3 regions of the Pseudomonas sp. MWU12-2319 genome follow, and region 3 is predicted to be linked to each of the others. Evidence: riboswitches for the same ligand, from Rfam matches in the RefSeq annotation. Region 3 holds a riboswitch; each other region holds the start of a gene.

Region 1 (10,550 bases), on a different contig from region 3:
TCGAAACCTGGCTGAGGAGCATGGCTACACCTTGATCCCATCCTATGACCACCCGGATGTCATCGCTGGGCAAGGGACGGCGACCCTGGAGTTACTGCAAGAAACCGGCCCGCTGGACGCGCTATTCGTCTGTCTCGGTGGCGGTGGACTGTTGGCGGGAGCTGCCTTGGCAACCCGCGCACTGTCACCTGACTGTAAACTTTACGGTGTCGAGCCGCAGACGGGGAATGACGGTCAACAGTCGTTTCGCAGGGGCGAAATTGTACATATCGACACACCGGACACCTTGGCAGACGGAGCCCAGACTCAGCATCTGGGGCACTATACATTCCCAATCATTCGCCGCGACGTTGATGACATCCTGACTGTCACGGATGCCCAGTTGATCGAGGGTATGCGTTTTTTTGCCGAGCGCATGAAGATGGTCGTGGAGCCGACCGGATGCTTGGGGTTGGCCGCTGTACGTGAAATGGGCAAGGCGCTGGAAGGTAAACGTGTCGGTGTGATCGTGAGCGGAGGCAATATTGACCTGGATCGGTACGCCCGGTTGCTGGCGTAGCCTTTAACGCTGACGTTGCGAGTCGGTTGCGCCGGTAAGCCGCTCGCGCATTGACTGGCAAGGCTCTGGAAGTGGCGGAACAGAGGGATGACAGGGTTCAAGCAGTGCCGTTTGCACGGCACCGCTCTTCAACTTCAGGCGCGGGTGGAGAACCCGGGCAGATTCAGCTTGCGCTCGGCCAACCAGCCAAACGTCAGGCCTACGGTGGTCCAGAGCACCAGCTGGATGCCCAGGGAGGCCACGCGGAACTTCCACAGCAGGACCGCCGAGAAAGCCTGCGGCACTTCATTGATGGTCGGGAACAGAGCACCGGCAACCGCCATGATCAGAATGTACAACCCCACCGCCAGGATCGAGCCGCTCCAGATGCCGAGGGCCGGGATCAGCTTACGCGCGGCATTGATCGCAATCACCGCCGCAATCACCGACACCAGCAACATCAGGAAGAACAGCTTGGTGCGCTGCGCGATGGTTTCCGGATCGCCAATTGACGGCGGATTGGACGGGTATTTCAGCCCGGGTACCAGAATCAACGTGACGAAGGCCGCCAATGCCAGCAGCGCGGCCAGGCCACGCGGCCCGATCTTGCCGACACGCCCGAGGGAATAGGCAAACACCAGGGCGAAGATCCCGCCCAGGGAAACGCTGTACACCACCACACCGGTGAACAAACCGAACGTGCTCTGCACCTCGCGGCTCACCAGTTCCTCTTCTTCCGGAGCATCACCGTGCATGTGCGCCATGTGCTCTTCGAAGGCAATCGCCTTGTCGATTTGCGGCTCACCAAACACTTTGGCAAAGCCAAAGGCAAGAATGCCGGCGAGCAAGCCCACCAGCATGCCGCGAATCAATAATTGACCGGTCATGTCATGTTCCTTGAATCAGTGGCAGGGGAAACCAAGCAGGTGGCGTCCGTCGTGCACGAATTCGTGGACATACATACCCTTGAACAAAGCCGTCGCGCCCTGCTCCGCACCGACGAAATAAATCGCCAGCATCAACAGCAGGCCGCCAAAAATGGCCCAGGGAAGGATTTCGCCCAACGGAATGGTGGGCAGGGAAACATCGGTCTGCGTAGCAGCGTTATAAGCCATATGAACCTCCAGGGAAGACGCGTCCCAGTACGGATTACGGATTGGAGAAACAGGGTCTGGCTTACGCCTGATAAACAGACGAATACAGTGGCGCGACCGCGCCGGATTTCAACCGGCTTCCTGTTTCTGAACGAGTTGTAAAACGCTCTAGTGAAAAAGCGATAGAACCCCGGCAGTGTACGCACTCCGGCTGACAGCAGCCATAAAAAAGCCGGAGCACGCTGACAGACTCCGGCAGGTACTTCAGGCGCAGGGCTTAGCGCATTACGCCAGTTCTGCACGCAGTTGGCGGGCGGCGCTGACCATATGCACCAGGGCAGCCTCGGTTTCCGGCCAGCCACGGGTTTTCAGACCGCAATCCGGGTTGACCCACAGACGCTCGGCGGGAATACGCTGGGCGGCCTTGCGCAGCAGGTTGGCCATTTCCGAAGCATCCGGAACCCGTGGCGAGTGGATGTCGTAGACGCCCGGCCCGATTTCATTCGGGTAAGCGAAGGCTTCGAACGCCTCCAACAGTTCCATGTCCGAACGCGAGGTTTCAATGGTGATGACGTCGGCATCCATGGCCGCAATGGACTCGATCACATCGTTGAACTCGCTGTAGCACATGTGGGTATGGATCTGGGTTTCGTCACGCACACCGGACGCGCACAGACGGAAGACCTCGGTGGCCCAGTCCAGGTAGTGCTGCCATTGCGCCCGGCGTAGCGGCAGACCTTCGCGGAACGCCGCTTCGTCGATCTGCACGATCTTGATGCCAGCGGTTTCCAGGTCCATCACTTCGTCACGAATGGCCAGGGCCAGTTGACGAGCCTGCACTTCACGGGACACGTCCTCACGGGGGAAGGACCACATCAGCATGGTCACGGGACCGGTCAGCATGCCCTTCATCACTTTGTCGGTAAGGCCTTGGGCGTAGCGGATCCACTCCACGGTCATGGCTTTCGGACGGCTCAGATCGCCGAAGATCACCGCGGGTTTCACGCAACGGGAACCGTAGCTCTGGACCCAGCCAAAGCGGCTGAAGACATAACCCTCGAGTTGCTCGGCGAAGTACTCGACCATGTCGTTACGCTCGGCTTCACCGTGCACCAACACGTCCAGGCCCAGGCGCTCCTGGAACGCGACAGCATGGCGAATCTCGCTCTGCATCGCTTCGGTGTATTCGGCTTCGCTCAACTTGCCTTGCTTGAACGACTGACGCGCCAGGCGGATGGCCGCCGTTTGCGGAAACGAACCGATGGTCGTGGTCGGGAACAGCGGCAGATTCAGGCCGGCGCGCTGCTTCTCGATACGGGTTGCGAACAACGAGTGACGCTGACTGTCCTTGGCGGTGATCGCGGCAACACGAGCCTGCACAGCCGGCTTGTGGATGCGCGGCGAGGCGGCACGGCTGGCTTGAACCGCACGGCTCCTGGCCAGTGCTTGCAGGACTGGAGCCGCTTCGGGTTCGTTGATCGCACGGGCCAGAATCGCAACTTCTTCACACTTCTGCACGGCAAAGGCCAGCCAGCTCTTCAGTTCGGCGTCCAGCTTGTCTTCACGGCCCAGGTCGACCGGACTGTGCAGCAACGAACAGGAAGGCGCGACCCACAGGCGATCGCCCAGGCGCTCATTGGCGTGTTGCAAGACCGCCAGGGCTTTTTCCAGGTCGCAACCCCAGACGTTACGGCCGTTGACCAGGCCCAGCGACAGTACCTTGTAAGCAGGCAGACGATCGAGGATGGTCGGGTATTGCTCAGGGGCACGAACCAGGTCGATGTGCAGGCCGTCGACCGGCAGATTGGCCGCCAGGCCGAGGTTCTCTTCCAGGCCACCGAAGTAGGTGGCAACCAGCTTCTTCAGTGGATCGCGCTGAATCAGGTTATAGGCCCGCTCAAAGGCGTTTTTCCATTCCTGCGGCAGGTCCAGGACCAGGATCGGCTCGTCGATCTGCACCCACTCGACGCCTTGGGCCGCCAGGCGCTGGAAGATCTGACCGTACAGCGGCAACAGGCGATCGAGCAGATCGAGCTTGTCGAAATCACCACCTTTGGCCTTGCCCAGCCACAGGTAGGTCAGCGGACCGATCACCACCGGCTTGACGTTGTGACCCAGTGCCAGTGCCTCTTCGACCTCTTCAAACAGTTGGTCCCAGCCAAGCTGGAACTGCTGGTCGGCGCTGAACTCCGGCACCAGGTAGTGGTAGTTGGTGTCAAACCACTTGGTCATTTCCTGGGCATGGGCACCGCCGCAGCAGCTGTCGCTGACGCCACGGGCCATGCCAAACAGGGTTTGCAGGGAGGTCTTGCCGTCGTGCGGACGGAAACGCTCCGGGATCACACCGAACATCAGCGAGTGGGTCAGCACCTGGTCGTACCAGGCGAAGTCGCCGACCGGCAGCAGCTCGACACCGGCTTTCTTCTGCAGGTCCCAGTGGGCCTTGCGCAGCTCGCTGCCCACGGCACGCAGACCCGCTTCGTTCAGTTCGCCTTTCCAGAAGGCTTCTTGAGCTTTCTTCAGCTCGCGGTCGCGGCCAATGCGCGGAAATCCTAGGGAATGGGCCAGTGCCATGACAAAAAACTCCAATATGTTTGATGGGAGCCATTGTCGACATTCAGCACATACTGAGACAAACTCATTTTAATATTGATGATCACAAGTTTCACTCATGATCATAAATCAATATTACCCATATGAAAGCCGCTCAAGCCCGAATACCCGCCTTTAGGTTCTACACTGGGCCGTAACCCGGACCACTCGAAAGGTAGCGCCCAGATGGAACGTCTCACCGCGAAAGACTTTGCCCCTGAACTGCTTGAGCTGTACGACTACTATGTCCACGGCAAGATCAACCGCCGGGAGTTTCTTGATCGTGCGGCAAAGTTCACCCTCGGTGGCCTCGCCGCCAGCAGCCTGCTGGCGGCGTTGAGCCCGAACTATGCGCTGGCCGAACAGGTGCCGTTTACCGACCCGGACATCCTCGCCGAATACATCACCTACCCCTCCCCCAAGGGCAACGGGCAAGTGCGTGCCTATCAGGTGCGTCCGGCCAAGGCCAGCGGCAAGGTGCCCGCTGTGGTGGTCGTGCATGAAAACCGTGGGCTCAATCCCTATATCGAAGACGTTGCCCGGCGGGTGGCCAAGGCCGGATTTATCGCCCTGGCCCCGGATGGCCTGTCATCGGTCGGCGGCTATCCCGGCAATGACGAAAAAGGCCGGGAGCTGCAACTGACCGTCAACCCGGAAAAGCTCATGAATGACTTTTTCGCTGCCATCGAATGGCTGATGCACCACGACAGCACCACCGGCAAGGTCGGCATCACCGGCTTCTGCTATGGCGGCGGGGTCGCCAATGCCGCCGCCGTGGCCTATCCGGAACTCAGCGCCGCGGTGCCCTTCTATGGCCGCCAGCCAAAGGCCGAGGAAGTGGTGCGGATCCAGGCGCCCCTATTGCTGCACTACGCCGAACTGGACAAGGCGATCACCGACGGCTGGCCCGCCTATGAGCAGGCATTAAAAGCCGCCGGCAAGGTCTATGAGGCGCATATCTACGCCGGGGTTAACCACGGTTTTCACAACGACTCCACACCGAGATACGACGAGGCGGCCGCCAAGCTGGCCTGGGACCGGACCCTGGGGTGGTTCCGGCGCTATCTGGTCTAGGGGGTTATGTCGGAGAAATCGTGGCCAGGAGGCCAATCGCAATTGTCAGTATGAGAAATCCACCCAGGAACATCGCCATCTTGGCCATAAGGCCTCCTCGACTATAAGGTCAGCGCATAACGCGGAGTGCGTAATGAGTTTACGGAGCAGAGCAAACAGAGGTCGTGGCCCGGCATAACAGGCCGTAACCCCGGGCATCTGCACAAGGCTGATCCGTAGGTTCATTGTCGGTCGTGGGCCGAATACATTACAGAGGCAGATGACGATGAAAAATACGGATCAGAACAGCGGGCCGAGCACCCGCTGCACTTTCACCAGCGCCACCCGAAGGGTCTCCATGTCCACGGAACCCAAGGCCAGGCGGATCGCATGCGGCACCTGCACGGAGGTCGCAAAAGGCTCGGCGGTGGACACCGAAATCTGTTCGCGCATCAGCGCCATGGCGATCTGATCAGCCCGCGCCTCTTCCGGCAGGGGCAGCCAGAGAAAGAACGAAGACCGATGGCGAACGGTGTGCAGGCCGCCCAACAACTCGTCGGCCATGGCCTGCCTGGCCTGGGCATCCTTGCGCTTTTGCACCTCGAGCCGGGCAACGGTGCCATCCTCGATCCAGGCGGTGGCAATCGCCGTCAACACCCCCGGCGTGTTCCAGGTGGTCACCCGGATGGTGCGCTCCAACGCCGCTACCCGCGATATCGGTGCCGCGACAAACCCCACCCGCAAACCGGCGGCCACGCTCTTGGACAGACCGGAAACGTAGAGCGTCCTTTCCGGCGCCAGCTCGGCTAACGGCGGCGGCGCTTTCTCCGCCAGGTACGCGTAGGCCGCGTCCTCGATAATCAACAGATCATGCTGACGTGCAATCGACACCAACTGTTCGCGCTGATCGGCCGCCATCACCCAGCCCATCGGGTTGTGCAGGGTCGGCATGCTGTAGACGGCACGCACCGGACGGCTGCGGCAGAGCTGCTCCAGGGCATCGAGATCCGGCCCCTGGTCGGAAACGGGAATCGGCACGATCTCAAGGTGCAGGGCCTGCGCCAACACCTTGAATCCGGGGTAGGTCAAGGCGTCCGCGGCGATCACATCCCCGGGTTGCAGAAACGCCATCAGGATCACCGTCAAACCATGCTGGGCACCGCTGACAATCAGCACCTGCTCGGCCGTCACCCTCAACCCACGCGCCGCCAGGTGACGGGCGACCGCTGCCCGCTCGTGCAGGCGCCCGGCATGGGGGTGGTAGCGCAGCAAGGACTCCAGGTCGCCGGACAACGCCAACTGGCGCAAGGCCGTGCGCAACTGCTCGGCCTGCCCCGGCGACGAGGGATAGTTGAAGTTGAGATCGACCATCCCCTGGGTAACGTCGGGCTGGTCGATGCCCAGGCCGGAAGGCAGGGACGTCTCCCGGACAAAGGTGCCGCGCCCCGTTTCCCCGCTGACCAGGCCCATGGCTTCAAGCTCCCCATAGACCCGACTGGCCGTCACCAGGGCCAGACCGTGGGTGGCGGCCAACTGGCGATGGGTGGGCAGCCGAGCGCCAGGCGGCAAGCGCCCCGAACGGATATCGGCAGCAAAAACGTCAACCAGTGATTTATACCGGGAACGGGGCATCGGCAGATGTATCCATGACAATATTTTGATTGTATCAATACTCAGTCATAGCATGCGCCTCAAGCAACCCGAACCTTGAGCGTGAAGCGAAAATGGAACGAACCTCGCCCCTGAACACCCCAGCGCTGGCCAAAAATACCAGCGGCTGGCTCAATGGATTTATCGGTGTGTTGATCTTCAGCGGCTCGCTACCCGCGACACGGGTGGCGGTGCTGGAGTTCGACCCGGTGTTTCTGACCGTGGCCCGGGCGAGCATCGCCGGGGTTCTGGCGCTGTGCCTGCTGTTGCTGTTCAGGGAGAAGCGCCCTGCCCGCAGCCAACTGCTGTCCCTGCTGGTGGTAGCCATCGGCGTGGTGCTCGGCTTTCCGTTATTGACGGCACTGGCCTTGCAGTACGTGACCTCGGCGCACTCCATTGTTTTCCTCGGTTTGTTGCCGCTGGCAACCGCGGTCTTCGGTGTACTGCGCGGCGGCGAGCGGCCCCGGCCGGTGTTCTGGTTCTTTTCCGTGCTGGGGAGTCTGCTGGTGGTGGGGTTCGCCGTGTCCCAGGGACTGAGCGCCTCGCCCCAAGGCGATATCCTGATGCTGCTGGCGGTGCTGGTCTGCGGTCTGGGTTATGCCGAAGGGGCGAAACTCTCACGGACGCTGGGAGGCTGGCAGGTGATTTCCTGGGCGCTGGTATTGTCGCTGCCGGTGATGCTCGTGCTGACGGGATTGCTCACACCCGCCTCGTTCACGGGGATCAGCCCACCGGCCTGGTTGAGCCTGGCGTATGTCTCGCTGTTCAGCATGCTGATCGGTTTTGTGTTCTGGTATCGCGGGCTGGCCCAGGGCGGGATTGCCGCCGTGGGACAGTTGCAGCTTTTGCAGCCGTTTTTCGGCTTGGCCCTGGCGGCGACTTTACTCCACGAGCACGTCAGCCTGGGCATGCTGGGGGTCACGGTGGCGGTGATTCTTTGCGTGGCCGGCGCGAGAAAATTCTCCAAATAAACGCCGTCCCTTGTAGGAGCCTGGCTTGCCAGCGATAAGGCCCTCAAGCCCTGCATCGATCATCCGGCCGCCATCGCCGGCAAGCCGGGCTCCTACATTGACCGCGTTGACCTGAAGACGGTATCTCCCGCCCTACACCCAGCGCTTGAATAACACGCTGGCATTGACCCCACCAAAACCGAAGCCATTGGAGAGCGCGTACTCCATGGGCAACTGACGGGCCTGACCACGAATCAGATCAAGACCTTCGGCGAGCTCATCGGGGTTATCCAGATTGAGCGTTGCCGGTGCCACCTGATCACGCAATGCCAGAACCGTGAAGATCGCCTCGATCCCACCCGCAGCCCCCAACAGATGCCCCGTGGCGGATTTGGTCGAACTGATGGCCGGACCACCCGCTGTCCCGAACACCGCCTTGATGGCCGCCAACTCGCCCTTGTCGCCCACTGGGGTCGAGGTGGCGTGTGCATTCAGGTGCTGGACCTGGGACGGCTCGATACCGGCCTGGCGCAATGCCTGCTGCATGGCACGGCGAGCACCGTCGCCATCTTCCGGTCCGGCGGTCATATGGTAGGCATCGGAACTGGTGCCGTAACCCACCAACTCGGCGAGGGGTTTGGCACCGCGGGCCAGGGCATGCTCCAACTCCTCGATCACCAGCAGGCCGGCACCCTCTCCCATGACAAAACCATCGCGGGCCTGATCGAAGGGCCGGGAGGCGAGCTGCGGCGTCTCGTTGTAATCACTTGAAAGTGCCCGGGCCGCCGCGAACCCGGCCAGGCTGACCCTGTGGATGCACGCTTCCGCACCACCGCAGACCGCCACGTCGATCTCCCCCGCACGGATCATCCGGGCCGCATCGCCGATGGCCTGGACGCCGGCGGCACAGGCGGTCACCGGAGCACCCAATGGCCCCTTGAGACCGTAGCGGATCGAGACGTGACCGGCCGCCATATTGCTGAGAAACGAAGGGATGGTGAACGGCGACAGACGCCTCGGTCCCTTGCTGTCCGTGGTGCGCACCGCTTCGGCGATGGCGGGAAAACCGCCGACACCGGAAGCAATGATGGTTGCCGTGCGTTCCTGCGCCTCCGGGGAAGCGGGAGCCCAGCCGGCCTGGGCCAGGGCCTCATCCGCCGCCGCCAGGGCGAACAGGATGAAACGGTCCATCTTGCGCTGCTCCTTGGCCGCCAGCAACTGATCCGGATCGAAGCCGGCTTCCGGGTCCTGGGCACGGTCCTGGACCTGACCGCCGATACTGATCGACAGGTCGCCGATCAACTCCGCCGGCAACTGTCGGATACCGGACTGGCCGGCCAGCAGGCGCTGCCAGACCTGTTCGACTCCGCAGCCCAACGGGGTCAGTGCGCCCATGCCCGTGACGACAATGCGTTTGCTCATGACGATCCAACTCCTTCCGTTTCTTGAGTGAGGTAATGGCTTGTGGACGCTACTATCATCATGAAAGTAACATACCCGCCTCACAAATATCCGCGCGCCCCGACAGGAGCCCCCATGCAACGCAAGACCCTGAGCCATGCCGAATGCCCGGTAGCCCGCAGCCTTGAGCGCGTGGGCGAGTGGTGGAATATCCTGATCATGCGCGATGCCCTGCATGGCCTGAAACGCTTCGACGAATTCTCCCGCAGCCTGGAGATTGCCCCGAATATGCTGACCCGGCGCCTGAATGGGCTGGTGGATGCGGGCCTGCTCGAACGTCAGCCCTACAGCCAGCGTCCGCTGCGCCATGAATATGTGCCGACGGCCAAGGGCGAGGATTTTCGCGTGGTGCTGATGGCGTTTGTCGAATGGGGCAATCGCCATTACGCGCCGGAAGGCGAAAGCGTGCAGATCGTCGAACGCGGGAGCGGACGACCGTTGCAATTGATGATGGCGGATATCGCCGATGGACGTCCGGTGCCGTTGGACCGTAGCACAGTGCAGGCCGGGCCGGCTGCCAGTGAGCAGATGCGCCAGCGGCTGGCATGATCTTAGGTACGAGAAGGAAAATGGCAGGGGCGGCTGGATTCGAACCAACGCATGGCAGGATCAAAACCTGCTGCCTTACCGCTTGGCGACGCCCCTGTAGCTGTTGCGACGAATGCTTGACACTCGCTTTTGATCTTGCAGCTTGCGAACCCGAGAAGGGTCACTGCAGGAGTGCGCGGAAATTTATCAACTTTCGCCTCGCCTGGGAAGCCCCAAGGTAAACAAATTTGTTTTAAAACAGCCACTTATTCTTGAGCGCGGTCGGGTACTGGCCGTTTGAGCTTTCTGAACACCCGTGGCTCCCAGACACGCATGGCCAGCAGTAGCGCCGTGCCGCGCTTCTCGGACAAGGGTGCGCTCAGGGATTCGCTGTGAAGCGCTGCCAGCTTGCCGCGCAACCTGTGCATTTCGACCTGCAACTGGACGTACGCCGCCTTCGTCAACATGCCATGGGCAAAGTCCAGGGTCTCGTCAGCAAGGTCGAAGCGGCTGGCCATAAAATCGGGTAGCCCCTGTTGCACAAAGAAGTGCCGGATAGGCCCGTCCGGCAGCCAGTCAAAATCTCGTGCGACAAGCAGCCGGATACGGTTGCCCGGCTTCAGATCCGCCAGCCCCATCCGTTCCAGCACCAGCAAGTGCTTGATGCACTCGGCCTTCGACAGG
Region 2 (10,550 bases), on a different contig from region 3:
CGGTCCAGCAGTTGCGGACGCAACTCGCCCTCCTCCGGGTTCATGGTGCCGATCAATACGAACCGCGCCGAGTGCCGATGGGAAATACCATCACGCTCCACCCGATTGACGCCACTGGCGGCGACGTCCAGCAACAGGTCCACCAGATGATCGGGCAGCAGATTGACCTCATCGACATAGAGCACCCCGCCGTCGGCCTTCGCCAGCACGCCGGGGGAAAACTGCGCCCGGCCTTCGCCCAGGGCCGCGTCCAGATCAAGGGTGCCCACCAGCCGCTCTTCCGTCGCCCCCAGGGGCAAGGTGACGAACAGCCCGCTGGCCAACAGATCCGCCAGCCCACGGGCCAGGGTCGACTTGGCCATACCCCGTGGGCCCTCGATCAGCACGCCGCCGATCTTCGGGTCAATCGCCGTCAGGCACAGCGCCAGTTTCAGGTCGTCGGCGCCGACCACGGCCGACAGCGGGAAATGCGGGGTATCGCTCATGGCTTGCACACCTCAGGAATCTTCTTCTATATCCAGCAGCAGGTTTTCCAGCGCCTCGCGGTACTCGCCGGGCTCGCTCCACAACCCGCGTTGCTGGGCTTCCAGCAAGCGCTCGGTCATATCCCGCAGCGCCGCCGGATTATGTTCGCGGACAAAGTCACGGGTGTCCGGGTCCAGCAGATAGGCATCGGCCAGCAAGGCGTACTGGTGATCGTCGATCAGGCCGGTGGTGGCATCGAAAGCAAACAGGTTATCGACGGTCGCCGCCAGCTCAAACGCACCTTTGTAGCCATGGCGCTTGACCCCGTCGATCCATTTCGGATTCGCCGCCCGCGAGCGGATCACCCGGTTCAACTCGTCCTTGAGCGTGCGGATCTTCGGCAGGTCCGGTTGGCTGTGGTCGCCATGATAGCTGGCGGCCTGTTCACCGCGCAGGGTTTCCACCGCCGCCAGCATGCCGCCCTGGAACTGGTAGTAATCATTGGAATCGAGCAGGTCGTGCTCACGATTGTCCTGGTTTTGCAGCACCGCCTGGACCTGGCTCAAGCGTTGCGCGAACTGTCCACGTGCCGCCGTGCCTTCATCCTGGCCGCCATAGGCATAACCGCCCCAGTTCAGGTAGACCTCGGCCAGGTCCTCGCGGCTCTGCCACAAGCGCCCGTCGATGGCGTTCTGCACCCCGGCGCCATAGGCCCCGGGCTTGGCACCGAAAATTCGCCAGCCGGCCTGACGGGCCGCCTGTTCCTTATCCAGACCTTCGGCCTGCAACTGCTCGCGCTCGGCGCGGACCCGGGTAGCCAACGGGTTCATATCCGCCGGTTCGTCCAGCGCCGCCACGGCCTGCACGGCCGCGTCGAACAGGCGGATCAGGTTGGCAAAGGCATCGCGAAAAAAACCGGAGACCCGCAAAGTCACATCGACCCGCGGACGGTCCAGCAAGCTCAGGGGCAGGATCTCGAAATCGTCGACCCGCTGGCTGCCCGTGGCCCACACCGGCCGCACGCCCATCAGCGCCATGGCCTGGGCGATATCGTCGCCGCCGGTGCGCATGGTCGCCGTGCCCCAGACCGACAGGCCGAGTTGGCGCAAATGGTCGCCATGGTCCTGCAAATGCCGTTCGAGAATCAGGTTGGCCGACTGAAAGCCGATGCGCCAGGCGGTGGTGGTCGGCAGATTGCGCACATCCACGGAAAAGAAATTGCGCCCGGTGGGCAATACGTCCAGGCGTCCGCGACTCGGCGCGCCGCTGGGGCCCGCCGGCACGAAGCGACCCGCCAGGGCATCGAGCAGGCCGTTCATCTCCGCCGGACCACAAGCATCCAGGCGCGGGGCGACCACCGTCAGCAAGCCATCGATGATCAGCCGCACATCGGCCCACAACGCCGTGTCCGGCCAATCGATCCCGGCTTGCAACGCCCGCTCGATCAGTTGCCCTGCGTACAGTTCCAGGCGCTCGCGGCTGTCACCGGCAGTACGCCAGGTTTCCTCGCTGACGCTTTGCAACGACTCGGGCCGAGGTCCGGCCCAGGGTTCAGCCAGGGCGCAGTCCAACGGATCGAAGCCCATTTCAAAGGCCTTGGCCAAGGCCCGCAACAGGCTGGACTGGGCACCGCGCCCGTCGCCACGGGGAATCCGCAGCAAGGCCAGCAGCGTGTCGATGCGCAGGCGCCCGCTCGGCGATTCGCCGAACACATGCAAGCCGTCGCGGATCTGCGACTCTTTCAAGTCGCACAGGTAGGTGTCCAACCGGGGCAGCCAGATCGCCGCGTCGGCATCGCTGTCCAGGCCCGCGTCGAGTTGCAGTTCACGGTCGATCTGCGTCTCGCGGACCAGCTTGAGAATGTCACGCTGCAATTCGCGGGCACGCCGTGGGTCGAGCAATTGAGCTTCATAGTATTCGTCAGCCAGCAACTCCAGATCCCGCAGCGGTCCGTAGGTTTCGGCTCGGGTCAACGGCGGCATCAGGTGATCGATGATCACGGCCTGAGTGCGGCGCTTGGCCTGGGCACCCTCGCCCGGGTCGTTGACGATAAAGGGATAGATATTCGGCAATGGCCCCAGCAATGCATCCGGCCAGCACTGCTGCGACAGCCCGACGCCCTTGCCCGGCAGCCACTCCAGGTTGCCGTGCTTGCCGACATGGATCAGCGCATGGCTGCCGTAGGTGTGTCGCAGCCAGAAATAGAACGCCAGGTAGCCATGGGGCGGCACCAGGTCCGGGTCATGGTAGACCGCGCTGGCATCGACCTGATAACCCCGGGCCGGCTGGATGCCGACGAAGGTCAGGCCAAAACGCAGCCCGGCGACCATCATCCGCCCGCCACGGAACATCGGGTCCTGTTCCGGCCGGCCCCAGCGCGCCATGACCGCTTGGCGATTGGCCTCGGGCAGGTGCTCGAACATCGTCTGGTAATCAGCCAGCGCCATACTCTGGTGACACGGCCGCAGGTCAAGGCTGTCGAGATCGTTGCTGACACCACCGAGCAAGGCCTGGATCAGCGCCGTGCCGCTTCCAGGCAAATCCTCGCTCAACGGATAACCCTGCTCCTTGAGCGCCCGCAGGATATTCAGCGCCGCCGCCGGGGTATCCAGGCCCACGCCGTTGCCGATCCGCCCATCGCGGGTCGGGTAGTTGGCGAGGATCAGGGCAACGCGCTTGTCCGCATTGGGCAGCCGTGCCAGATCGATCCAGCGACGGGCCAGTTCGGCAACGAAATCCATGCGTTCGGGCTGGGCACGGTAGCAGACCACATCGCTCTGGCTGCGCTCGCTGCGCCAGGCCAGGTCCTTGAAGCTGATGGGCCGGCTGATGATGCGCCCGTCCAGTTCCGGCAAGGCGATATGCATCGCCAGGTCGCGGGGCCCGAGGCCCTGCTCGCTGGCCTGCCAGCCGGGCTCGTTGTCCTGGGCGCAGATGGCCTGGATCACCGGGATATCCCGGCGAAACGGCCGCAGATGGGGAGCCTCGGGGCTGGACTGGGCAAATCCGGTGGTATTGAGGATGATCGCGGCCGCCACCTCGTCCAGCAGATCCTCCACCACACTCAGGCACGCGGGCTCCTTGAGACTGGCCACGGCAATCGGCAAGGGATTGAGCCCTGCCGCCTGCAAGCGCTGACAGAACACATCGACGAAGGCGGTATTGGCCGCCTGCAAGTGCGAGCGATAGAACAGCACCGCCGCGACCGGTTGCCCGACCTGCCAGTCGGCGCGCCAGGCAGGCAGTCCGACACTGCCATGACGAGGATGATAGATCGCCGTGCGCGGCAAGGGTTGCGGCTCGGCCCAGGAGTAGTCGCGCCCCAACCAAAGGTTGGCGAGACAGCGATACAGGTCCAGGGCATTGCCCATGCCGCCCTGGCGCAGAAAATGCCAGAGCCGCCGGCCTTCCTCGGCGGGCACCGTGCTCAGGTCGCTCAGTTCCGGGTCCGGACGGTCGTCCCCCGGCACCAGGATCAGGGTCACCCCGCGCTCGGCCAGTTGCACCAACCGCTCGATACCGTAGCGCCAGTAACCGATCCCACCGTGCAGAGACAACAGAATGACCCGGGCGTGTTGCAGCACCTGGTCGAAATAGAGGTCGACCGAGGCGTGGTTCTGCACCTGCATGGGGTTGGCCAGGCGCAGACTGGGGTAATTTTCAGGCAGTTGCCGCGCCGCTTCGGCGAGCAATGCCAGGCTTGAATCGCCGCTGCAGAGGATCACCAGCTCGGCGGGGGTTTGCCCCAGGTCGGCGATATTGTCATCCGACACAAAACCGCCGGGCTGGGTCCTGAGCAGATGCATGGGTCAGACAGTCAGCGCGGCGCGCAAGGTCGATTCGAGCAGCGCGGCATCCAGTTCCTGGCCGATCAGCACCAGGCGGGTGACACGTGGCTCGTCCGCGCTCCAGGCACGGTCGAAGTGCTTGTCGAAACGAGTGCCCACACCCTGGATCAGCAGGCGCATCGGCTTGTTCGGGATCGCGGCGAAACCCTTGACCCGCAGGATACCGTGCTTGACCACCAATTGCGTCAGGGCGTCCAGCAGCAGGCTTTCATCGGCTTGCGGCAGTTCGAGGGAGATCGAGTCGAAGGCATCATGATCGTGGTCGTCATGATCGTCATCGTCGTGGTGGTGATCATGGTGGCTGTGGCGACCGTCGATATGCTCCTCGGAACCGGCGCCCAGGCCCAGCAGCACGTCCAGGGGCAGGCGACCGCTGCTGGCTTCGATGACCTTCACTGCCGGCGGCAGCTCCTCGGCCACTTCCAGGCGCACCCGGGCCAGGTCTTCAGGGCTGATCAGGTCGGCCTTGTTGAGAATCACCAGGTCGGCGCTGGACAGTTGGTCGGCGAACAGCTCGTGCAGCGGCGATTCGTGGTCCAGGTTCGGGTCGAGCTTGCGCTGGGCATCCACCTGGTCCGGGAACGCGGCGAAGGTGCCGGCGGCCACGGCCGGGCTGTCGACCACGGTGATCACCGCGTCGACGGTGCAGGCACTGCGGATTTCCGGCCACTGGAAGGCTTGTACCAGGGGTTTGGGCAGCGCCAGGCCGGAGGTTTCGATAAGGATATGATCGAGGTCGCCACGGCGCGCCACCAGTTCGCGCATCACCGGGAAGAATTCTTCCTGGACCGTGCAGCAGAGGCAGCCGTTGGCCAGTTCATAGACACGGCCATTGGCTTCTTCTTCGCTGCAGCCGATGGAGCACTGCTTGAGGATCTCGCCGTCGATGCCCAGTTCGCCGAACTCGTTGACGATCACCGCGATGCGGCGGCCCTGGGCGTTGTCGAGCATATGGCGCAACAGGGTGGTCTTGCCCGAGCCGAGAAAGCCGGTGACGATGGTGACGGGAAGCTTGGCCAGTGTTTTCATCGGATGCCCTTTGGCAAAGTGGCGGGCATACGGGACGAGAACCGCGGCCCTTGGGCGCGGATGCGTTCGCCACCGGATCACCCCGCCCGGTTGTAGTGAGAAACGGTGACGAGGCAGGTCTCCTGGCTTACGGTCTGGCGGTCGCGCTTGCTCTCGAAAGCAGGCGAACCGGCCGGGCCTTGCGCCTTCCCGCCCGTAGGCAGTGGCATTGCAGGGCTATCGAACCGTTTACAGTTGCGGGGGCAGCCGCGGCATACCGCGTTCCCTTCTTAGCTTCGGCCGAACGCCGAAGAACCTCGAAGCTGCAAGGCTACGCAGTGCGCCGGGGCAGGTCAATCGCGAGCGCCGCTGTGGTTTAATTGCGCCCCTTTTCCCGCCCTGCCCGTTTCAAGGAATCCTGTTATGAACGCCACCGACATCACCCAGGTCCTGGTTATCGGTTATGTCTGGCCGGAACCGCGCTCGTCGGCCGCCGGCGGGCACATGATGCAGATCCTCGAAAGCTTTCTCGAGGTCGGCTGGCGCATCACCTTCGCCAGCCCGGCCGTTATCGGCGAACACAAGGCCGACCTGGCGAGCCTGGGCATCGAGGAATGTCGCATCGAGCTCAATAACAGCAGCTTCGACAGTTTTGTCGCCGACCTGCAACCCGACGTGGTGCTGTTCGACCGTTTCATGATGGAAGAGCAGTTCGGCTGGCGCGTGGAAAAACACTGTCCCGGGGCCCTGCGGGTGCTGGAGACCGCCGACCTGCAAAGTCTGCGCGATGCCCGCCAGCAACAGCTCAAGGCACGTCTGAAAGACGATCAGGACCTGAATGACTTCAGCACCCTGTTCGCCCCCGACCAGCGGCAGATGTTCGAACAGATGAGCGCGACCGATCAGGCCCAGCGGGAAATCGCCGCCATCTACCGCTCGGACCTGAACCTAATGATTTCCGATGTCGAGTCGCAGTTGCTGATCGAGCAGTTCAAGGTCCCGGCGGCGCTACTGCACTGGTGCCCGCTGATGATCGACACGCCCACGGCGGCCTACCGCGATTTCGATGAGCGCGCGCACTTTCTCAGCATCGGCAACTTCCGCCACGCGCCGAACTGGGATGCCGTGCTCTGGATGAAGACCACGATCTGGCCGCTGATCCGCCAGCAACTGCCCACCGCCCAGTTACATATCTATGGCGCCTACACCCCGCCCAAGGCCACCGCGCTGCACAACCCCGCCCAGGGCTTTCACATCATGAACTGGGCCGAGGATGCCTTGCAGGTCATGGCGGCGGCACGGGTGTGTCTGGCACCGCTGCGTTTCGGTGCCGGTATCAAGGGCAAGATCGTCGACGCCATGCTCTGCGGCACACCGAATGTCACCACCCCCATCGGCGCCGAAGCCATGCACGGTGAGCTGCCCTGGGCCGGCGCCATCGAAACCAGCGCCGTCGCCCTGGCGCAATCGGCCGTGCGTCTCTACCAGGACCGTGCGCCGTGGCAGCAGGCCCAGGCCAACGGCCAGGTGCTGCTCGCCGCCCGTTATGAGCGGCAGGTCCACGGCCCGGCGTTGATTGCCCGGATCCAGGCCTGCCGCGAGGATCTGGCGGCCCACCGTCGGAACAATTTCACCGGGGCGATGCTGCGCCACCATCACCACAAGAGCACCCAGTACATGTCCCAGTGGATCGAGGCGAAGAACCGCGTCGACTGAGCCTCAGGAGGCACCGAGGAGCTGGCGGATCTCGATCAGTTGCGCCGGCTCGCCGGCCACCACTACATGGGCCGACAACGGAGGCAGTTGCCGGCCCTCCGGCGTGCGGCTGGGCCTGACGGAGAAGTTGACGGTAATCAGCGTGCCGTCGGCAAAGGTCGAGCGTTGCAGCAGGCGATCCCCGGACAACACCTGGAAATCGTCCATGGCCTGGCTGAACAGGCGCTCGTGCAAGGGCCGGAACACCTTGTCGTAGGCACTGATCAGCGGCAGGTCACGGGAAATCACCTGATCGTTGAGGTGATACAGCGGCGGCACCATGTACAGCAACTGCAGCAAGGCCGTGACATCACGTTCGCTGGAGAACTTCAGCGAGCCGTACTCCCAGTGATGGGTACTGACCAGGCTGTCATGCAGGGCTATCTGGTACAGCGGCAGGCGAAACTCGGCCGACGTCACGAAGCGCGCCACCTCCGGCTTGAGCGGGACCGCCTTGAAATACAGGTTGGGGGTTTCCGGCGGCCAATAACCGCCCAGGTAATAACGCGAGCGCTTGTTCTTGCGCATATCCGCGTCCATCCAGGCAAAGGGCTGGGTGGCGATGCCATGACTGAAGGCGATGATCGGCGCGTAGAAGGCCTGCCCGCCCTCGCTGCCCGTGACCAGGTCCAGTGCCTGGACCGGATACGCCAGGCGCCGGCGGCGCGCCTCGGCATCCTGCGCCTGGCTGGTTTCCCGACCCGGCGTGTAATCACTGAACTCGGGACCCGCGGCATCGACATCAAGAAAGTAGCTGTTCAGGCGCCCCGCCCGCGCCACGGCACTGATCCGCCGCCGGGCATAGGCCTCGACGCTGCGCGGATTGACGAACACACCACGGCCATTGAAGCCCTGGACTTTCTTGCCCTGCTCGTCGGTATAACCGGCGGCGACCAGTTCATCGCCCATCTTCGCGGTCGCCCAACTGGCTTGCAGATTCGACGGATGCGCGCTGCCGTAACTGTCGTAGGCCGACACCAGGTAGCCGGCGGCCTTGGCCGCGTCCACCGCCTCGGGGTGCCAGAAGGCATCGCGCCAGTCATCGGCGCCCAGCCAGGCCCGGGCCAGACCCGCCCCCTGCAAGGCGGCAACGGTGTCCAGGGACAAACCACCACCCCAGCGCTCGGCCGGTGCCAGCAGATCACCAAAGGCCTCGCGCAACTGCTGACGCACCGTTTGCGCCCAGGCCACCTCGGCCAGGGGATCATGATTGCCGGGCAAGGGTGCCCGGGCCTCACGCCCGATCACCGCGAGCAACCCGGCATTGATCGCCCGGATCACCTGGGTCCGGGCAAAAGGTGGGACCTGCCCAAAGGCACTATCGGCTTCACCCAACGCCAGCAGGAAGGCCTCTCGAGCCTTGAGCTCGAAGGCCCCCCAGAGCCTGGAGGCCAGGTGATCGCTGTCATCGCGGTGCTGGGCAAAAAAGCGCAGGAACTCCGGCCAGTGCAGGATATCGCCCGCCTTCAGCGGTCCGGCATCCCACAGATAGATATGCGGCGCGCCGCCCAGGCGGGCAACGTGGGGTTGAGTGTGGATTTTCTCGCGCAACGAGACGAACTGATCGTGATCGCGCAGCCACTGGCGGTACAGCCGTGCGCCGATCAGCGGTTCCCGCGGGCCGACGACGATGCGTACCCGGTAAGGCGCGCCGGGGGCCAGGCGATTGAAGGCATGGCTGAGGGTCGGCAAGGGCCGGGCGTTTTGCGCCTTGATGCCAAAGCTGGTGTTGAACGGTGTCTCGACGATCCAGGTGATGGAACAGTCCTTGCGCAGTTCGGTCCAGAACGGCATCGACAACACCCCATTGAGCCGGGCCGGCTGATAACGCCGCAGCAGCCAGTCGAGCCATTTCGGATCGTCGCTGGGGATATAGGCGCCTTCGCCAAAGGGAATCGCATGGGCTTCGATCGCCCCGTCCTCGACGGGCCTGGGCCACTCCAGCCGCCCCGGTTGTTCGGCCTGCACCGTGACCACCAGGGCATTCCCATCGACCCCGACCTCGATCCTGAAATCCTGGTCCGCCTGTCGGACCCGCCAGCGGTTACCGTCTCGCTCGATGACCTGCGCGTCCTCGTCGAAGGCCGCGGCGCTGAGCAAGGCCGGGGACCGATGTTCGTCGCTGTGGTGCAGGGACACGGCCAGGGTCGCCGGGTCGACGACAAAGGTCCCTGAACGATGAGGCAGGTAGACCTGGGAAGCCCCTTCGACGCTCAGGGCCAAGGTCCATCCGAGCAGGGTCAGCCAGATCTGCAGGCAGTGACAATCATTCATCCACCGCGGCGGCATGACCTTCATGTTGTCCTCATCGATTCAGGTGTGTAAACCGATGAACCTTAACTGACCGAGGAGAAAAGACCCTGTAGTCCGCTTCTCCTCAAGTCGAGTGAAAGCACTAAAAATCTGTGGATGTGGGAGCGGAGCTTGTCGGATCGCCGCACCGCCGCGAAGCTTTCAGCGGCCTCACGGGCCCCTTCGCGGCAGTGCGGCGATCCGACAGGCTCCGCTCCTACAGCGGCCGGCGCAACAGGTAACAGTCCATGATCCAGCCTTTGCGCTTGCGCGCTGCTTCGCGCACACGGCGAATCCGCTCGCCCACCTCGTGGAGCTTGCCGGCCACCAGCAGCTCGTCGTCGGTCCCCAGGTAGGCGCCCCAATAGATTTCCAGGTCCTGGTCGGCGAACTGGCTAAACGCGCAGCGGGCATCGAGCATGACCACCACATTGTCCAGATCAGCCGCTTCCAGCCGTCGCCCGGTGGTGATCAGCAGTGGCTCGCCGATACGATTCAGGGCAATCCGATGCTGCGCGGCCAGCACCTGGATACTGCTGATGCCCGGAATCACCTCGACGGCAAACGCCGGACCGCCCAGCGCACGGACCCGCTCAAGGATTCTCAGGGTACTGTCATAGAGCCCCGGATCGCCCCAGACCAGGAACGCGCCGCACTCATCCTCGCCTAACTCCTCGTCGATCAGCCGTGCGAACAGGGCCGCCCGTTGCCGATGCCAGTGCTCGACACCCGCCTCGTAGGACGCCGCCGAGTCCTCGCGCACCGGATCGCTGACCTGGACCTGCCGGCAACCGGGCTGCTGGATGTAGCGTTCGCAGATGTCCTTGCGCAAATTCAGCAGATCGTCCTTGGTCTCGCCCTTGTCCAGCAGGAACAGCACCGAGGCGCGATTGAGCGCATTGATCGCCTGGACGGTGATCTGCTCCGGGTGGCCGGGGCCCATGCCGACCAGCAGAAGGGTTTTCATGACTGGCGCTCCGGTTGTCTGACGCCTGGCACGTCCCCCTCTTGGGTACGGCGCAACTGGCGCGATGGCAAGGATGAGGGCATTATCGGAAAGCGCCCACAACAAAAAACGACAAGTAGCCAGGCATGACCCGAGCAGCCCGCGTCACCGACCCCTCCTACGAGCTGATGGACGACCACAACGGCCTGTCGATCATCTATCGCCAGCATGGTTTT
Region 3 (10,550 bases):
CGATCGCCGAAACCACCCAGCCAGGCATCCGCGCTATCAGCCAGGCCGTCCAGGTGCAGGCCGCCGCTGAGCAGCACCCAGGCCGTCAGCAACAAAGCGCCATGGAGCAACAGCGGTGCCCCCGCCAACGTCCAATCGAGTGCATAAAGCACGCCGCCGAACAGCAACCCCACCAGCGGGTAGCACAACAACGACCGCCCCATCTCCCGAGGTTCCGGCATGCCCGGCAGACGAATCGGCAGGCTGCTGAGAAACTGCAAGGCGATCCAGAACGGCAAGCGGCTCACGGCGTCTCCCCCATCCCACCGTCAGCCGCCACCTGCAGCGTGAACAAGGCGCCATGGGCCACCTCGATCTGCAATAGCTGCTCGCGCGGCAAGCCACGGGCACGAGCCAGCAGAACCTTCATCACCCCACCATGACTGATCAACAGCAGGCGCTGGCCAGCATAGCGCTGCTGCAAGCGCGACACCGCCGCCAGTACCCGCTCGGCGAACAGCTCAACCGGCTCGCCATCCGGTGGTGTGAAGCCGTAAGGATCGGACCAGAACCGCCCCAGATCGTCGGCGTCCGTCTCCATCAACGCCGCCGCGCTCCGCCCTTCCCAGGCACCGAAATGCAATTCGCGCAGGTCACCCTCGATCTCGACCGGAAGCCCCAGGCGCGCGCCCAGCTCTTCGGCAAACCGCGCGCAACGCTGCAAGGGCGAACTGATCAGGCGATCCCAAGGCCCTTGCTGCGCCACACCGGCACGCATCTGCTCCCAGCCCTTGTGTGTCAAGGCATCGTCCAGGCTGCCGCGCAAGCCGCCACCCAGTTCGGTTTCGCCGTGACGCAACAGGTCCAGGCGCACACTCATGCCGGGCGATCCGCCACGGCCGCCTCGGCAAAGGTCGCCATCTGCCCGTGCAGGTCGCAGGCCAGGCGCACCAATGGCACCGCCAACGCCGCGCCGCTGCCTTCGCCCAGGCGCAGGCCCAGATCGAGCAACGGTTCGGCCAGCAGGCTCTCCAGCACATGCCGATGCCCGCGCTCGGCGCCACGGTGGGCGAAGATCAGCCACTGCCGACACTCGGGATTCAAGCGCACCGCGACCATCGCCGCAACAGTGCAGATAAAGCCGTCGACCAGCGCCGCCACGCCCTCCTGGGCACAAGCCACATAGGCCCCGGCCAGCGCCGCGATCTCGAAACCGCCCAGGCGGAACAAGGCCTGCAACCCATCGTCGGTGTGTTCGGCATGCAGCGCCAGCGCCCGCTCGATCACCTGCGCCTTGTGGCTGACGCCGGCCGGGTCGAGCCCGGTGCCGGGGCCGGCCAACAACGCCGCCGGGCATTTCAGCAACGCACAGGCCACCGCGCTGGCCGAAGCCGTGTTGCCGATGCCCATTTCGCCGCCGATAAACAACTCGCTGCCCGCTGCTACCGCGCGCCGTACGCTGTCACGCCCGGCTTCCAGCGCCAGGCGGCCCTGGGCATCGGTCATGGCCGGGCCTTGGGCGAAGTTCGCAGTCCCGGCGCCGATCTGCAGATGACGCACACCTGGCAGGTTGAGCATCGGCGTGACCGTGCCGAGGTCGTTGATATCCAACTGCGCGCCCAGTTGCCGCGCCAGCACACTGATGGCCGCACCGCCGCCGACGAAGTTGGCGAGCATCTGCCCGGTCACTTCCTGCGGATAAGCCGATACGCCTTCAGCCACCACGCCATGGTCACCGGCAAAAATCGCGATCCACAGCGTATCGACCCGCGGCTTGAGCCGGCCCTGCAGACCCGCCAGTTGCACCGCGACCTGCTCCAACTGGCCCAGGGAGCCGGTGGGTTTGGTCAGTTGCTGCTGACGCTCGAATGCCGCATCTTGCGCCTGCAGATCAATCGCCTTGCACGGGTTCAGCCACCACGATTCACTCATAACACAGTTCCTTTCAAAGTCAGGGGCAAACCGGCGACTGTCAGCACCACACGCTGACAACGCTCGGCCAGAGTTTGATGCAGCCAACCGGCTTCATCGACATAACGGCGAGTCAATTCGCCCAACGGGACGATACCCAGACCGGTTTCGTTGCTGACAAAAATAATCTCTCCCGGCAATTGCGCCAGGTTCGACAACAGGGCTTCGCGCTCGACCTTCAAACGCTCGGCGTCCTCCAGCATTAAAAGATTGGTCAACCACAGGGTCAGGCAATCCACCAACAGGCAGGTGTCGGCCGCTGCGTTTTCACCCAGGACCCGGGCCAGCTCCAGCGGCTCTTCGATCAACTGCCAATGGGCCGGACGACGCTGGCGATGCAGGGCGACCCGCTCGTTCAACTCGCCGTCCAGAGGCTGGCTGGTGGCGATATAGGTCACCGACAGCGCGCTTTCAGCCGCCAGGCGTTCGGCCAGGCGACTCTTGCCGGAACGGGCACCACCGAGAATCAGTTGCAGCATGTCAGGACGCCCTTATTCAAGACCGCAGAGCTGACGCAAGCGGTCGGTATCCAGATGTTTTTCCACCAGGTCGGCCAGGCGTTCGATGTCGCGTTCGCGCAGGGCGTGATAATCCACCTCCTGCACCTGCGCCAGGCCGGCCCAGCGCAGCAGGGCACTGCACGCCCGGGGCGACTCGAACAAACCGTGCAGGTAAGTCCCGAGCACCTGCCCGTCGGCGCTTTGGGCACCGTCGCAACGACCATCGTCCAGGTGCACGGCCGGCTGCTCCAGCGCCGCACCGACGGTGACCCCGGCATGGATCTCATAACCGCTGACTTCAGCCTCTTCCAACGCCAGACGGCCGTGCACATTGCGCAGTTGTTTTTCCTGCTCGAGCTCGGTGCTCAGGGCCAGCAGGCCGAACCCGGCACTGGAGCCAGGCGCCCCTTCCAACCCGAGGGGATCATGCACCTGCTCACCGAGCATCTGCAGGCCACCGCAGATGCCCAGCACCTTGCCGCCATAACGCAGGTGACGGTTGATCGCCGTGTCCCAGCCCTGCTGGCGCAGATAGGCCAGATCGCTGCGCACGCTCTTGGAGCCGGGCAGGATGATCAGGTCCGAGGCCGCAATGGCCTGGCCGGGACCGATAAATTGCAGGTCGACCTGGGGATGCAGGCGCAACGGATCGAAATCGGTATGGTTGCTGATGCGTGGCAGCACCGGCACCACCACCTTCAGTACCTGGTCGGCCTTGTCGGCCTGACGCTGGTCGAGGCCGTCCTCGGCTTCCAGGTGCAAGTCCAGCACATAGGGCAGCACGCCGATCACCGGCTTGCCGGTACGCTGTTCCAGCCAATCCAGCCCGGGCTGCAACAGCGCGAGATCGCCGCGAAAACGGTTGATGATAAAGCCCTTGACCCGCGCCTGCTCGCTGGGCGACAGCAGTTCGAGGGTGCCCACCAGATGGGCGAACACCCCGCCGCGATTGATATCGGCAATCAGCAACACCGGGCAATCCACCGCCTCGGCGAACCCCATGTTGGCGATATCCCCGGCACGCAGATTGATCTCCGCCGGCGAGCCCGCGCCTTCGACCATCACCACCGGATAGGTGGCGCTCAGACGCTGGTGCGAGGCCAGCACCGCCTGCATGGCGATGGCTTTGTAATCGTGATAGGCCACGGCGTTCATGCTGGTCACGGCGCGGCCATGGATAATCACCTGGGCGCCGGTATCGCTGTTGGGTTTGAGCAACACCGGGTTCATATCGGTGTGGGGCACAAGGCCCGCCGCCTGGGCCTGGACCGCCTGGGCCCGGCCGATCTCGCCGCCGTCGGCGGTCACCGCGCTGTTGAGCGCCATGTTCTGCGGCTTGAATGGCACCACGCGTACGCCCTGGCGAGTCAGCCAACGGCACAGCGCAGTCACCAGGGTACTTTTGCCGGCATCGGAGGTGGTGCCTTGCACCATCAGGGTGGTCATGCCGGCTCCCCGGCAAAGGCCAGCAGCGCCTGCTCCAGGCGCAACCAGTGCGCTTCATCCGCGGGCAGGCCGAAACGCAGGCTGCTGTTCTGGGTGAACAGGCGCAGCAGAATGCCCCGCCGTGCCATGAACTCATACAGCGCCTCGGCCCGCGCCGTCACCAACCACTGGAACAGCGCGCAACCGCCCTGGGGGGCCAGGCCGAAACGCGTCAACAATGCCACCAGGCGATGACTGGCCTGTTCGCTGCGCACACGCTGGCGCTCATGGCCGGCGGTATCGGCGAGGCACACCTGCCCCAGCACCCGGGTCGGCCCGCTGACCGCCCAGGGCCCGACCTGTTCGGCGAGCAACCTGAGCAGTTGGCCTTCGGCGAGGACAAAGCCCAGGCGCACACCGGCCAGACCGAAAAACTTGCCGAACGAGCGCAGGACAATCAACCCGCCCCTATGACTGTGGGCCGCCAGGCTGCGCTGCGGGGTGTTGTCCATAAAGGCTTCGTCCACCACCAGCCAGCCACCGCGCTGGGCCAGGCGCGCATGCCATTCCAGCAACCGCTCCGGGGCCAGGCTCAGGCCGGTGGGATTGTTCGGATTGACCACCACCAGCACATTGAGGCTGTCGAGAAAAAAATCGACTTCGTGTTCCAGCACTTCGCGCACGATGTAGCCGTTGCGTCGCCAGGCTTCGGCGTGCTCGGCGTAACAAGGCGACAGCACACCGACCTTGCCCGCACGACGCAGGCGCGGCAGCAACTGGATCGCCGCCTGGGAGCCGGGCACCGGCAACACCTGGGGCGCGCCGTAGTAGGTGCAGGCGGCCTGTTCCAGGCCGTCATCGGTTTCCGGCAGGCGCGCCCAGGCACGCTCGGGGATCGGTGGGATCGGCCAGGGCCAGGGCGCCAGGCCACTGGACAGGTCCAGCCAATCGGACTCGGCAATGCCGTAGTGTTCCACCGCCTTGCGCAGGCGTCCGCCGTGCTCAAGCATAGATCTCAGCTCCCAGACAGAGAATCAGCAACCACAACCACACACCCCGTTGCACCAACTGCCAGCCGCGGTCGATGGAGTCGGCGGTGGCCGGCTCCCCTTCGCCCAACTGCGGACGCTGGTGCAATTCACCGTGATAAATCGCCGCCCCGCCCAACTCGACCCCCAGCGCGCCGGCGCCCGCCGCCATCACCGGCCCGGCATTCGGGCTGTCCCAGGTCGGTCCCTGGCGGCGCCAGCATTGCAGCGCCAGTCCGGTTTTACCAAGCAAGGCGTAGGTCAGAGCCACCAAGCGTGCAGGAATATAGTTCAAGACATCGTCGATCCGCGCCGCCGCCCAGCCAAAACGCTCGAAGCGCTCGTTGCGGTAGCCCCACATGGCATCGAGGGTATTGCTCAGGCGATAGAGCACCACGCCAGGCGCACCGGCCACGACAAACCAGAACAACGCGGCGAACACCGCATCGCTGCCGTTTTCCAGGACCGATTCGGTGGCCGCGCGGGCCACTTCAGTGTGATCGAGTTCCGTAGTCTGGCGGCTGACCAGATAACTCACCCGCTGGCGGGCGCGATCCAGGTCGTCGCTGCGCAACGCCTGGGCCACGGGGATCACATGCTCGCCGAGGCTGCGCAGACCGAGGGCGCAATAGAGCGCGAGGATTTCGACGAGCCAGCCGATATAAGGCGCCCACGACAAGGCCGTGGCCAAGAGGGTCAGCGGCAGCACCGCGAGCACCCAGGCGGTGACCCCGTGACTGCGCCAGCCACGTCCGCCGGAGTTGAAACGTTGTTCGATACGGTCCGCCAGACGGCCGAACGCCACCAGCGGATGCCAGCGTTTGGGTTCGCCCAGCAGCGCATCCAGCGCAACCCCGGCGACACTCAACAACGCCACACTCATTGACTCACTCCCCAATAATTCTCATACAACAATTCACTCAAGGGACGCGGCTGCGCCCAACCTTCCAATACCAGCATCGGTGCCGGATAAAATGCCTGGACCGGGCCCAGGCACAGCACCGCCAGCGGCTTGGCCCCCGCCGGCAGACCGAGCAGTTGCGCCAAGGCCAACGGCTCGAACAGCGAGACCCAGCCCATGCCCAGGCCTTCGGCGCGGGACGCCAGCCAGAGATTCTGGATGGCACAGGACAAGGACGCCATGTCCATTTCCGGCAAGGTCCGCCGACCGAAGATATGGCGCTCGCGATCGTCCATCAGCGCGGCGACCAGCACCTCGGCACAGTCGTTGATGCCCTCGACCTTCAACTTCATGAATTCATCGGAACGCTCACCGAGGGCCTCGGCGGTGCGGATCCGTTCTTCTTCCACCAACTGCTGGATCTGGCCGCGCAATGCGCGGTCGGTAATACGAATAAAGCGCCAGGGCTGCATCAGCCCGACACTGGGCGCCTGATGCGCCGCTTCCAGCAGGCGCGAGAGCAATTCGGGCGCCACGCTGCCACCGGTAAAGTGGCGCATATCGCGGCGTTCACCGATGACACGGTAGACCGCCGCGCGTTCTTCAGGGTTAAAAGCGTTGTCGGTCATGGCCTCCGCGCGGGTAAGTCCGCGCGCTCCGAGAGTGCGCCGGCCTTGGCAGAGTGGGTATCCGGTGCCAACAGCGCGGCAATCGCCCGCGGGTTGGACGGAAAATAAAAATGCACATAAGAGGCGGTCATCCGCCCCTGGCGATACACCGCCTCGGCGCCGCGCCCGCCATTGGGGCTCAGGCCCCGGGCAATCGGCTCGAGCACCGTGGTGGTCAACGAATGATGATAGGTGTGACCGCGCAACAGCCCTTCCGGCAACTCCACCGCCTGCAAGGCCAGGGCCGCGAGACGCTTCTGCATCGTCGCCTCACCTGCTAGCAATCCGAGCAGTTCGGCGCGTTGTCCTTCGACATCGGTCAGCGCATCGAGCAGATAGAGCATCCCGCCACACTCGGCGAGCAAGGGCTTTCCGGCCTGGTGGTGGGCACGGATCGCCGCCAGCATCGGGGCATTCTGCGCCAGGGCCAGGTGATGCAGCTCCGGATAACCACCGGGCAGGTAAAGGCTGTCCGCCTCGGGCAAGACCTGATCGTGGATCGGCGAGAAAAACCGCAACTCGGCGCCCATGGCCCGCAGCAGGTCCAGGTTGGCGCCATAGATGAAGGCAAAGGCCTCGTCGTGGGCGACGGCGATGCGCACACCGGCCAGCAGCGGCTCGGCGGCTAGCGGATCGGGCGCCTCGAAGGCCACCGGCGGCGGCAATGCGACCTCGCAACTGCCAGCCAGGGCCTCGGCGGCCGCGTCCAGGCGCCTGTCCAGGTCATTCAATTCACTGGCCTGCACCAGGCCGAGATGGCGGCTCGGCAGCTCGATCCCGGTTTCCCGGGAGAGCGCGCCGTACCAGCGCAGGCCTTCGGTCAGGCTGCCTTCGAGCAACTGCGCGTGACGCAGGGTGCCGACGCGATTGGCCAGCACCCCGGCGAACGGCAGGTCCGGCTGGTAACGCGCCAGCCCCAGGGCCAGGGCGCCGAAGGTCTGGGCCATGGCCGTACCGTCGATGACTCCGAGCACCGGCACACCGAAATGTCGGGCCAGATCGGCGCTCGACGGCGTGCCGTCGAACAGCCCCATGACACCCTCGATCAGGATCAGGTCGGCCTCGCCCGCCGCTTCCCAGAGCAGCCGGCGGCTTTCCTCGGCGCCGACCATCCACAAATCCAGCTGATAGACCGGCGCACCGCTGGCGCGCTCATGAATCATCGGGTCGAGAAAATCCGGGCCGCACTTGAACACCCGGACCTTGCGCCCCTGATTGCGGTGCAGGCGCGCCAGGGCCGCCGTCACCGTGGTCTTGCCCTGGCCGGAAGCCGGCGCGGCGATCAGCACCGCCGGGCAATGACGCGTTTGCCTCATAGTTCGATGCCCTTCTGGGCCTTGATCCCGGCCTGGAACGCATGCTTGAGCAGGCCCATTTCGGTCACGGTGTCGGCCAGCTCGATCATTTCCGGCTTGGCGCCGCGGCCGGTGACCAGCACGTGCTGCATCGGCGGACGGGCTTGCAGGTCGGTCAACACCTGGTCGAGGTCCAGATAACCGTGCTTGAGGGCGATATTCAGCTCATCGAGCACCACCAGGCCGATGCTCGGATCACGGAGCATTTCCTGGGAGACTGTCCAGGCGGCTTCGGCGGCGGCGATATCGCGCTGGCGATCCTGGGTCTCCCAGGTAAAGCCCTCGCCCATCACATGGAAGCGCACCTGCTCGGGGAAGCGCCGGAAGAACAGCTCTTCGCCGGTGCTGTTGCGTCCCTTGATAAATTGCACCACGCCGCACTGCATGCCATGGCCCATGGCCCGGGCGAGCATGCCGAAGGCCGAGCTGCTCTTGCCCTTGCCGTTGCCGGTCAGTACCAGCAGCAGGCCGCATTCGTTCGGGGCACTGGCGATACGCTCGTCGATAACGGCCTTTTTGCGCAGCATGCGCGCCAGGTGACGTTCGTCGCGATCGGGGGATTCGTTCATGGCAGCTCTCCGTTGGGGCTGGATAAGGCAAACGGGGGGCAGGAAAAAACGCGGCCGGGGCCGTCCAGCATCGCCCGCCGTGACGCTGTGGGATGGATCAGGCCGGTCTCCGGGCTCATGAGCTGCGTATTCGCGGGACCGCGCGCCTTCCCATGTCGCAGGACACAGTGGCTCAAGGCGCGGTCTTGACTCATTTACCGTTGCGGGGGCAGCGCCGGAATCGCGCCTGTCGAAGGGCTCACCGGCTTCCCTGTTTCACCCTGTCGGCGGTTCGCCACAGAGCACCTGAAACAATCGGCGAAGGTTAGAGGGTTGGGGGTGGAGCGTCAAATAAAGCCGGTGTCAGAAAAGCAAACGCCCCGGGCCAGGCGGGGCGTTTGTAGACAATTTGGGAGGAAGCCTTTTGCCAAAGTCGGTAGTTGGAGCCAATGTCAGGAGCGAGCCCCCGCGAGCACACCAGCAGGCTCGAGTTCCTTGCCACGGTTCAAACCGACCTTGAGAAAACGACGCTGATTTTCAGAAAAACCCACAGCAGCCAACGACATGGCTTCAGTGGTGAATTTGGCAATCATGGCCGCTTTCGCAGCGTTTTTAGTCGTTTTCATAGACACCTCTGTGTCTTGACAATTAAAGAGATCTTAATGACCCGCTACAGAAATCACAAGGCGACCGTCATCGCCAAAATCAAACCCCAACTCCTTGTACAAGGCGATAGCTCCCTTTGCCGGGTCTTGCGCCTCAATTTCCTTGCATTTGAGCATGCGAGCATAGAAATCAACGGCAGACAGGGACAAGGATGCAACCAGACCTTTCAGAGGATGCGTTTTGTCGCCCCGCCCCTCCAAGAGAATGATTTTTATACAAATCCTACTCTTCCTTGGCGTCGCATAGCATAAACCGCACAACTCAGGACCGAACCACAATGCCAGGTCAAACCCTTTCAGATCGGTCCGTTTCCACTTTCTCACTTCTTCCCATGGATAGAGAGTTGCACGCGCGCCCCAATGCTCCGTCGCCGCTATCGCGCAGTGATCGATCGGCTCAAACCGAACCTGACGGGTGTCGATACCGGCAGCGATGCACTCAGGGTCACTGGCGAACATCTGATAAGCAAGACGCCTCGCCTGGAATCGAAAAACCTCGTACTTGAGGCTATTGAACTTGGGGACTCTACTCATTTCGCTTGGACTTAAAGCGCATAACGCAATAGATAACGACTCCCAAAGACTACAGATAGATTTCTTTATCTGCATAGCTGATGTGTCACTGGGTGCGACAGCCAGCTCAAAGCCGAGCGCTCCTCCAAACCCCGACCAAGATCAAAAAACCGGCGCCAGAATTTGTGCTACGTTGACCAAGGTGATATCAAATAGCCACAACCCGACCAACAATAAATAAAGGGTAGTCCCATGCAAGGCCTGATCATCAACAATCCGAAACTGGAATTCCTGCGTCCCGCCCTGGAACGCTGGCCTGAATGCATTGATCGCTACAATCAACTCCTCGGTGACGGTCAGGCGCCCTACTGGTTCAATGAACGGGCCAACCTGGGGTTGCTGTCGGTAGCCGCCTGGGCCGCGGAAATGGTCAGCCTGGAGCATTTTCCGACCAAGAAGCAGATCGAAGACGGTGACCGCAGCGGACGCTGCGACCTGCAGATATCCACCGCGCAGGAGTCGGTCTATATCCAGGCCACGCAACGCTGGCCCAAGGTCAACAACCTGAACCCTATGCCGGCCCTGCTGGATGTGGCGAGCGATGCGAAAAAGATCAGCCACCCCCATCACCTGAAACTCGGCTGCCTGTTCGTCTCGCCGTTCAAACCGCAGCAGAGCCCCAGCCCGGAAGACCTGCAAGATATGGTCGACGACCTGCAAAAAGCCAACAGCTGCGCCGTGGCCTGGTACTTTCCCTACGCCTATCGCAAATTGCACAACGAAGCCGGCCAGTATCACCCCGGCATCGCCCTGCTGTTCAAGGAGGCCTGAACAGGCCCCCTAACGCTTACGGCACAAAGTCAAACCATCGCCCAACGGCAGCAACGACAGATCCACCCGCGCGTCATCCTTCAAGGCCCGGTTCAGCGCCTGGATGGCCCGGGTGTCGGCGCTTTGCGTATTCACTTCCAGCACCCGACCGCTCCACAGCGTGTTG

Evidence for each region. A riboswitch is a leader RNA that binds a small molecule or an ion and turns the genes downstream of it on or off. The one in region 3 is predicted to bind cobalamin.
Region 1: another riboswitch for cobalamin. It lies ahead of M5C01_RS04980 (CbtB domain-containing protein); the one in region 3 lies ahead of cobO (cob(I)yrinic acid a,c-diamide adenosyltransferase).
Region 2: another riboswitch for cobalamin. It lies ahead of cobW (cobalamin biosynthesis protein CobW); the one in region 3 lies ahead of cobO (cob(I)yrinic acid a,c-diamide adenosyltransferase).

Annotation. Positions count from the first base shown of each region.
Region 1 covers NZ_JALJES010000002.1:488,877-499,426, reverse strand. The annotation lists gene M5C01_RS04990 (threo-3-hydroxy-L-aspartate ammonia-lyase) at 1-559, shown strand, start outside; gene M5C01_RS04985 (CbtA family protein) at 694-1,425, opposite strand; gene M5C01_RS04980 (CbtB domain-containing protein) at 1,441-1,653, opposite strand; cobalamin riboswitch at 1,687-1,820, opposite strand; gene metE (5-methyltetrahydropteroyltriglutamate--homocysteine S-methyltransferase) at 1,918-4,206, opposite strand; gene yghX (YghX family hydrolase) at 4,411-5,298, shown strand; gene M5C01_RS04965 (PLP-dependent aminotransferase family protein) at 5,578-6,909, opposite strand; gene M5C01_RS04960 (DMT family transporter) at 7,002-7,898, shown strand; gene fabF (beta-ketoacyl-ACP synthase II) at 8,031-9,299, opposite strand; gene M5C01_RS04950 (helix-turn-helix domain-containing protein) at 9,414-9,887, shown strand; tRNA gene M5C01_RS04945 (tRNA-Gln) at 9,909-9,983, opposite strand; gene M5C01_RS04940 (helix-turn-helix transcriptional regulator) at 10,133-10,550, opposite strand, start outside.
Region 2 covers NZ_JALJES010000010.1:95,562-106,111, reverse strand. The annotation lists gene M5C01_RS17530 (AAA family ATPase) at 1-485, opposite strand, end outside; gene cobN (cobaltochelatase subunit CobN) at 498-4,271, opposite strand; gene cobW (cobalamin biosynthesis protein CobW) at 4,275-5,342, opposite strand; cobalamin riboswitch at 5,437-5,656, opposite strand; gene M5C01_RS17515 (glycosyltransferase family 4 protein) at 5,745-7,037, shown strand; gene M5C01_RS17510 (glycoside hydrolase) at 7,041-9,374, opposite strand; gene cobF (precorrin-6A synthase (deacetylating)) at 9,586-10,335, opposite strand; gene M5C01_RS17500 (AraC family transcriptional regulator) at 10,461-10,550, shown strand, end outside.
Region 3 covers NZ_JALJES010000019.1:58,310-68,859, reverse strand. The annotation lists gene M5C01_RS26465 (adenosylcobinamide-GDP ribazoletransferase) at 1-287, opposite strand, end outside; gene cobC (alpha-ribazole phosphatase family protein) at 284-859, opposite strand; gene cobT (nicotinate-nucleotide--dimethylbenzimidazole phosphoribosyltransferase) at 856-1,911, opposite strand; gene cobU (bifunctional adenosylcobinamide kinase/adenosylcobinamide-phosphate guanylyltransferase) at 1,908-2,429, opposite strand; gene M5C01_RS26445 (cobyric acid synthase) at 2,442-3,896, opposite strand; gene cobD (threonine-phosphate decarboxylase CobD) at 3,893-4,885, opposite strand; gene cbiB (adenosylcobinamide-phosphate synthase CbiB) at 4,878-5,786, opposite strand; gene bluB (5,6-dimethylbenzimidazole synthase) at 5,783-6,433, opposite strand; gene M5C01_RS26425 (cobyrinate a,c-diamide synthase) at 6,430-7,788, opposite strand; gene cobO (cob(I)yrinic acid a,c-diamide adenosyltransferase) at 7,785-8,396, opposite strand; cobalamin riboswitch at 8,479-8,700, opposite strand; gene M5C01_RS26415 (hypothetical protein) at 8,828-9,001, opposite strand; gene M5C01_RS26410 (N-acetyltransferase) at 9,035-9,499, opposite strand; gene M5C01_RS26405 (hypothetical protein) at 9,806-10,384, shown strand; gene M5C01_RS26400 (class I SAM-dependent methyltransferase) at 10,394-10,550, opposite strand, start outside.